DNA from 2 places in the Arthrobacter sp. 01N442 genome. Region 2 is predicted to be linked to the other one. Evidence: predicted binding sites of a transcription regulator. Region 2 holds the regulator's gene; the other holds the start of a gene.

Region 1 (3,372 bases), on a different contig from region 2:
CCGTGGCCGCCGCGAAGGTGGTGTTCGACGTCGTGGCGCTGCCCGCCGAAACGCCGTTGATCAAGGCCGCCCGGGCCGCCGGCAAGCAGGTGATCACCGGCGCCGAGGTCGCCACCATCCAGGCCCTGGAACAGTTCGTGCTCTACACGGGGATCCGGCCCAGCGACGAGCAGGTCCGGGCCGCCGAGGAGTTCATGCGCGCCCAGTAGCCGGGCGGCCGGGTCCGGTGCTAGACCGGCTCAACCGAGATGGCCACGCGTTCCTCGCCGATCCTGGTGAGGACCAGGGTGGCGATCTCTTTGGCAGCGTTCTTGGCATTCCTGCCGCCGGCGGGGAGCAGCTGCTTGCGCAGTTCCTCGGGCGTAACCGAGGTGCCGCGCTTCTTGATGTCGAGGACGCCGACGCCGTTGTCCTTGACCCAGGCCTTGAGCGCCTTGACGTTGAACGGCATCACCTCAAGGACTTTGTACGCCCGGGCATAAGGGATGTCGCGCAATTCCGGCGCACAGATGTAGGCGATATGTTCGTCCAGCAGATGACCGCCCAGCTGCAGGGCGACGTCGGCGACCAGGCCGGCGCGGATCACGGCGCCGTCGGGCTCATACAGGTAGCCCTCCACCGGCCCCAGGGGTGCCTCCGGACCGGCCCCGAAGTCTTCCGCGCTGGTCAGCTCCGCGGCGCCCTGCGGCCCGAGCACCAGGGCGGCACGCCTGATCCCGGGGCGGCGGACAGCGTTGAACCACAACGCCACTTCCGTGACATCGCCGCCCACTGAGACCCACTGGGCCTCGCAGTTTTCCGGCACCGAGGCGTGCGGCATGCCCGGGCCCATCTTCACCCCAACGGCGCGGCCGGAGGCGGCCAAAGATTCCACAAAGGACAGCGGGGGAGAGAAGTCCTCCGGATCCCAGAGGCGCTTGGTTCCGGAGCTGGAGGTGGTGCGGCGGGCCGGGTCCAGCCAGACGCCGTCAATCCCGTCGAGCGGAACGGTGGCGGCATCGGCGTGGACAACGGTGGCGTTCCGGAACGGAATCAGGTTCATCGTGGCGCAGGCGGCGGTGGTTTCATCCAGTTCCACGGCGGTTACCTTGATGTCGAGGGAAGCGAGGGCCATGGCGTCGGCACCGAGTCCGCAGCCCAGATCCGCCACATGGGCGATCCCGGCCTCGGCGAAACGCTGGGCGTGCCGCGCCGCCACGGTGAGCCTGGTGGCCTGCTCCAGGCCTGCGCGGGTGAAGATCATCTGCCGGGCGAATTCGCCGAACTTCGCCTCCGCCTTGGTCCGCAAGCGGGACTGGGTCAGCGCCGCGGAGACCAGTTCCGGGGAATGGCCGGCTTTCCGGAGCGAGGCGTTGAGGCGGAAGGCTTCCTCCTCGCGGTACGGCCCCAGCGAGGCCAGCAGCTCCCAGCCCTCCGGATTGAGGAGCGGGGCGATCTGGTCCTGCGTAGTCTCAGCCATGCCATCAAGCGTAGTTCAGGCCGGGAACCCGCGGGACGCCCGATAGGCTGGACGGCATGGACGGCAGCAATACAGAAGACTTCGGCACGGCAGGCACCCGGGAGAGCACCCTCGGGGAGGCAAAGGACAACCGGGGACTGGCCCGCTTCGCCCGGCCGGCGCTGATCACCGGCATCGTGATCGCCGTCGTCTGCGTGGCATTGCTCGTGATCATCTTCTTCCTGGACTCCTTCAATGCGACCGTCTACTCCGTGGGCGGCAACGATGTGAAAGACGCGACCGATGAAGCGCGCGCCATCCGGGACACCTACGCCGGCGCCCGGGTGGCCGGCATCATCGGCCTCGTCCTCGGCCTGCTCGCTGCGCTCGCCGGGGGCTTCGTGCTGTACCGCGACCGCGGCAATTCCGCCCGGATCGACGACGGCGACGACGTCGACTTCGACGACCTCGCCGGCAGCTGACCCCACCCGCCCGAGGCAGGGCGTTCACCAAGGACGAACTTCTGGCACTCACCTTGACCGAGTGCTAACGACTTACATAGAGTCGTCATTAGCACTCACCCTAGGCGGGTGCTAACACCTGAAGCTTGAACAGCCTGGCTGCTGCCGGCACCGCGACGACGGTCTGTACGCCATGGCACCACAGCTTTAAAGTCCACGAATTTGCTGACGAAAAGGAGAGGTCCGAGTGTCGGTCTCTATTAAGCCTCTTGAGGATCGTATTGTTGTCCGCCCGCTCGAAGCCGAGCAGACCACGGCTTCCGGCCTGGTTATCCCGGACTCTGCACAGGAGAAGCCGCAGGAAGGCGAAGTTGTTGCAGTAGGCCCCGGCCGCTTTGACGACAACGGCAACCGCGTTCCCGTCGACGTCGCCGTCGGCGACGTTGTCATCTACTCCAAGTACGGCGGAACCGAAGTGAAGACCGGCGGCGTCGAGTACCTCGTGCTGTCCGCCCGCGACGTTCTGGCGATCGTCGTAAAGTAACTCTCTTGGACCCCCGCGCCGCCCTTCCTTCGCTTTGAACGGAACGGCTGCGCGGGGTTCTGTCTTGAAAGGACAAAACCATGGCAAAGCAGCTTGCGTTTAACGACGCTGCCCGCCGGTCGCTTGAAGCCGGCATCGATAAGCTCGCCAACACGGTCAAGGTGACGCTCGGCCCGCGCGGCCGCAACGTCGTGCTGGACAAGAAGTGGGGCGCCCCCACGATCACCAACGACGGTGTCACCATCGCCCGCGAAGTCGAACTGGACGACCCGTACGAAAACCTTGGCGCGCAGCTCGCCAAGGAGGTCGCCACCAAGACCAACGACGTCGCCGGTGACGGCACCACCACCGCCACCGTGCTCGCACAGGCCCTGGTCAAGGAAGGCCTGCGCAACGTTGCCGCGGGCGCCGCTCCGGGCCAGATCAAGCGCGGCATCGAGGTCTCGGTCGAGGCCGTGGCCGCACGCCTGCTCGAAAACGCCCGCCCGGTCGAAGGCACCCAGGTGGCCAACGTTGCCGCAATCTCGGCGCAGAGCGACGAGGTCGGCGAGCTCCTGGCCGAGGCTTTCGGCAAGGTCGGCAAGGATGGTGTGATCACCATCGAGGAGTCCTCCACGACGCAGACCGAGCTGGTCCTCACCGAGGGCATGCAGTTCGACAAGGGCTACCTGTCCCCGTACTTCGTCACCGACGCGGAACGCCAGGAAGCCGTCCTCGAGGACGCCCTGATCCTGATCAACCAGGGCAAGATCTCCTCGGTCCAGGAATTCCTGCCGCTGCTGGAAAAGGCGCTGCAGAGCTCCAAACCGCTCTTCATCATCGCCGAAGACGTCGACGGCGAGGCCCTGTCCACGCTGATCGTCAACCGCATCCGCGGCACCCTGAACGTCGTGGCCGTCAAGGCCCCGGGCTTCGGCGACCGCCGCAAG
Region 2 (3,372 bases):
CGGTCACGGTGCCGGTGATGCGCTTGCCGGCGCCGTCGGCGATGTCCACGGCCTCCCCCACGGCCAGGCGCTTGACCGTCACCGCGTGGCGCGCTTCGGTGCCTTCGAGGACGAACGTCGCACCGGGAACCAGCTGGTCCAAGGTGCCTGCGGGGGTGAAGAAAACCGGGTTACTCACCGCTACAGGTTACCGAGCCGGTCCCGCAGTTTGGCGAAGACGCCGCCGCTGGCGGCCAGCTTTCCCTCGGTGAACTGCTCGCCGCGGAGTTTGGCGAGCTGGCGGAGCAGGTCCTCCTGGGCGGCGTCGAGCTTGGCCGGGGTGTCCACCTGGAGGTGGACCTTCAGGTCGCCACGGCCGTAGCCGCGCAGGTGCGTTACGCCCAGGCCGCGGAGCGTGATGACCTCGCCGGACTGGGTGCCAGCCTTGACGTCGATTTCCTGAGATCCGTCGAAGGTCTCCAGGGTCAGCTCGGTGCCAAGCGCCGCGGCCGTCATGGGGATGCTGAGGCTCGCGTGCAGGTCGTCGCCTTCGCGCACATAGGTGGGGTCGTTGTTGACCCGGATCTCGACGTAGAGGTCACCGGAGGGACCGCCGGCCGGGCCGGCCTCACCCTGGCCGGAGAGCTGGATGCGGGTGCCGGTGGCGACGCCGGCGGGGACCTTGACGGTGAGCGACCGGCGGCTGCGGATCCGGCCCTGGCCGGCGCATTCGTTGCACGGGTCCTTGATCACGGTGCCGAAGCCTTCGCAGCTGCCGCAGGGGGCGGTGGTCATGACCTGGCCGAGGATGGAGCGCACTGCGCGCTGGACCTGGCCGCTGCCGCCGCAGATGTCGCAACGCTCGGGGTGGCTGCCTTCACGGCAGCAGGAGCCCTCACAGGTGGGGCAGGTGACGGCGGTGTCGACTTCGAGCTTCTTGTTGACGCCGAAGACCGCGTCGCGCAGGTCGATCCGGACGCTGATCAGGGCGTCCTGGCCGCGGCGCACCCGGGAGGCCGGGCCGCCCTGGCCGCCGGCTCCGCCGAAGAAGGTCTCGAAGATGTCCTGGAAGGCGAAGCCCTGGCCGGCGTACCCGCCGCCGAAGCCGTTGTCGGTACCGTTCTCGTTGCCCGTCGTGTCGTAGACCCGGCGCTTCTGCGGGTCGGACAGCACCTCGTAGGCGTGGGTCACCGCCTTGAAGCGCTCGGAAGCGTCGTCGCCGGGGTTCACGTCCGGGTGCAGGGTGCGCGCAAGCTTGCGGTAGGCCTTCTTGATCTCTTCCCCCGTCGCTTCACGGGAGACTCCAAGAACGTCATAGTGGCTGCTCAAAGTGTGTATCTCTTCCTTTTTGTACTGCCAGTGGGGTACTGCCTGTAGTGGCGAGAAGTCCGGTGCACGGTCCGGCCGGTCAGGGCCCGAGGATCCGCGAAAGGTAGCGGGCCACCGCACGGACGGCGGCCATGGTGGTGGGATAATCCATCCGGGTGGGGCCGAGCACTCCGACCTTGGCCGTGGCGTCCGGACCGTAGCCGGTGGCCACCACGGATGCTTCGGAGAGGCCGTCGTAGGGGTTCTCCCGGCCGATACTGACGGTGACACCGCGCGGGTCCTGGGCCATGTCGCTGAGCAGGCGCAGCATCACTACCTGCTCCTCGAGGGCCTCCAGCACGGGGCCGATGCTCAGCGGGAAGTCCACGTTTGACCGGGCCAGGTTGGCGGTACCGGCCATGACCATCCGTTCCTCCCGACTGCTCGCGGCAAGCGATTCAAGTCCGCGGGCCAGGGCCTGGGCAGCGCCGCGCCGCACGGGCGGACAGCTGTCCACCACAGCCTGCAGCGACTGGGGCAGCAGGCTCAGCGGGGTGCCGGAGAGTTTTGCCAGGAACAGGGCGCGGAGTTCGGCGAGGGCCTCGTCGCCAAAGTCCTGGCCGACGTCGATCACCCGCTGCTCCACCTTGCCGGTGTCCGCTATCAGGACTGTGAGAACCTTGCGCGGCGCCAGGAGCACGAATTCGATGTGCCGGACGCGGGCACGGCTCAGGAGCGGATACTGCACGACGGCGACCTGGTTGGTCAGCTGCGAGAGCAGCCGCACCGTCCGGTCGAGGACGTCGTCGAGGTCATCGGACCCTTCGAGCAGGGCCTGGATGGCGCGCCGCTCTGCCGGGGATAGCGGTTTAACCGCCGAAATCTGGTCCACGAACAGGCGGTAGCCCTTGTCCGTGGGAATCCGCCCGGCGCTCGTGTGCGGCGCGGTGATCAGGCCCTCGTCTTCCAACGCGGCCATGTCATTGCGGATCGTTGCGCTGGACACGCCCAGGTGATGCCGTTCCACCAGGGCTTTGGATCCAACCGGTTCGCGGGAATGGACGTAGTCCTCCACGATGGCGCGCAGTACTTCGAGTTTGCGTGGCTCGCTCACGCTCCACCTCCAATCGACCCGTATCGGTTCGCCGGTGCCGCCGGGCGTGAAAGAAGACCCGGTGTTAGCACTCGACATGCCTAAGTGCTAACCAGTCTAATATGAGTCGCGCCGTTGTTAGCATTGGATTCGCTGCGGGCGTGACCACCGGGACCGGTGTTTCCCGGCACACCACAGGCCGCGCCGCCGTTCCCTACCCCGTAATTCCCAAGTGATTCCCAAGTGCAAAGCAGTGTGTAACCGATGTCGTACCAGAACTGGGGCCCGCAGGATCTCTCCGCGCCCGCCAAGGCCCAGCTGCCCGAAATCCCGGTGGAACGCGGCATGGTGCTGGAGGACGTGCAGTCAGGCTGGGTCGGCGCCGTAACCCGCGTGGAGAAGTCCGGCGGCATGCACGTGGTGGCCCTCGAGGACCGGCGCGGCAAATCCCGTTCGTTCCGGCTCGGCTTCGGCTTCCTGCTCGAGGGGCAGCCCATCCGGCTGATGCCGCCCGCCCCGCGGGTACCGGCAGCGGCCCCCGGTGCACGGACGGCATCCGGCTCGGTCCGGGTGGAGGGCCAGCGCGCCCAGGTCGCGAAGGCCAGCCGGATCTGGGTCGAAGGCAAGCACGACGCCGAACTGGTGGAGAAAGTCTGGGGTGACGATCTCCGCGTCGAGGGCATCGTGGTTGAGCCGCTGCACGGCATCGACGACCTGGCTGCCGCTGTGAAAGATTTCCGGCCCGGCCCGGGGCGCCGCCTCGGCGTGCTGGTGGACCACCTCGTTCCCGACTCAAAGGAGTCACGCATCGCCGATGCAGTGATGGCCTCGCCGGGCGCAGCGGGGAACGTGCTGATCGTCGGGCACCCGTATGTGGACGTCTGGCAGGCGATCCGCCCCGCCGTGCTGGGCATAGAACGGTGGCCGGTCATCCCGCGCGGCGTGGACTGGAAGACCGGCATCCTGACCGCCTTCGGCTGGCCGCACAGCAC

Evidence for each region. The regulator HrcA, encoded in region 2, represses chaperone genes, less so after heat shock. The targets are predictions, from matches to a motif close to TTNGCACTCGNNNNNNNCGAGTGCNAA.
Region 1: the regulator HrcA is predicted to act here: its motif matches at 1,962-1,988, upstream of groES (co-chaperone GroES).

The regions. Positions count from the first base shown of each region.
Region 1 is NZ_JBFTRD010000004.1:443,576-446,947, reverse strand. Features, by position in the region: gene AC1DNC_RS09460 (shikimate 5-dehydrogenase) at 1-209, shown strand, start outside; gene AC1DNC_RS09455 (THUMP-like domain-containing protein) at 230-1,459, opposite strand; gene AC1DNC_RS09450 (hypothetical protein) at 1,516-1,920, shown strand; gene groES (co-chaperone GroES) at 2,147-2,443, shown strand; gene groL (chaperonin GroEL) at 2,524-3,372, shown strand, end outside.
Region 2 is NZ_JBFTRD010000001.1:110,417-113,788, reverse strand. Features, by position in the region: gene AC1DNC_RS00490 (16S rRNA (uracil(1498)-N(3))-methyltransferase) at 1-178, opposite strand, end outside; gene dnaJ (molecular chaperone DnaJ) at 181-1,308, opposite strand; gene hrcA (heat-inducible transcriptional repressor HrcA) at 1,388-2,401, opposite strand; gene AC1DNC_RS00475 (DUF3097 domain-containing protein) at 2,645-3,372, shown strand, end outside.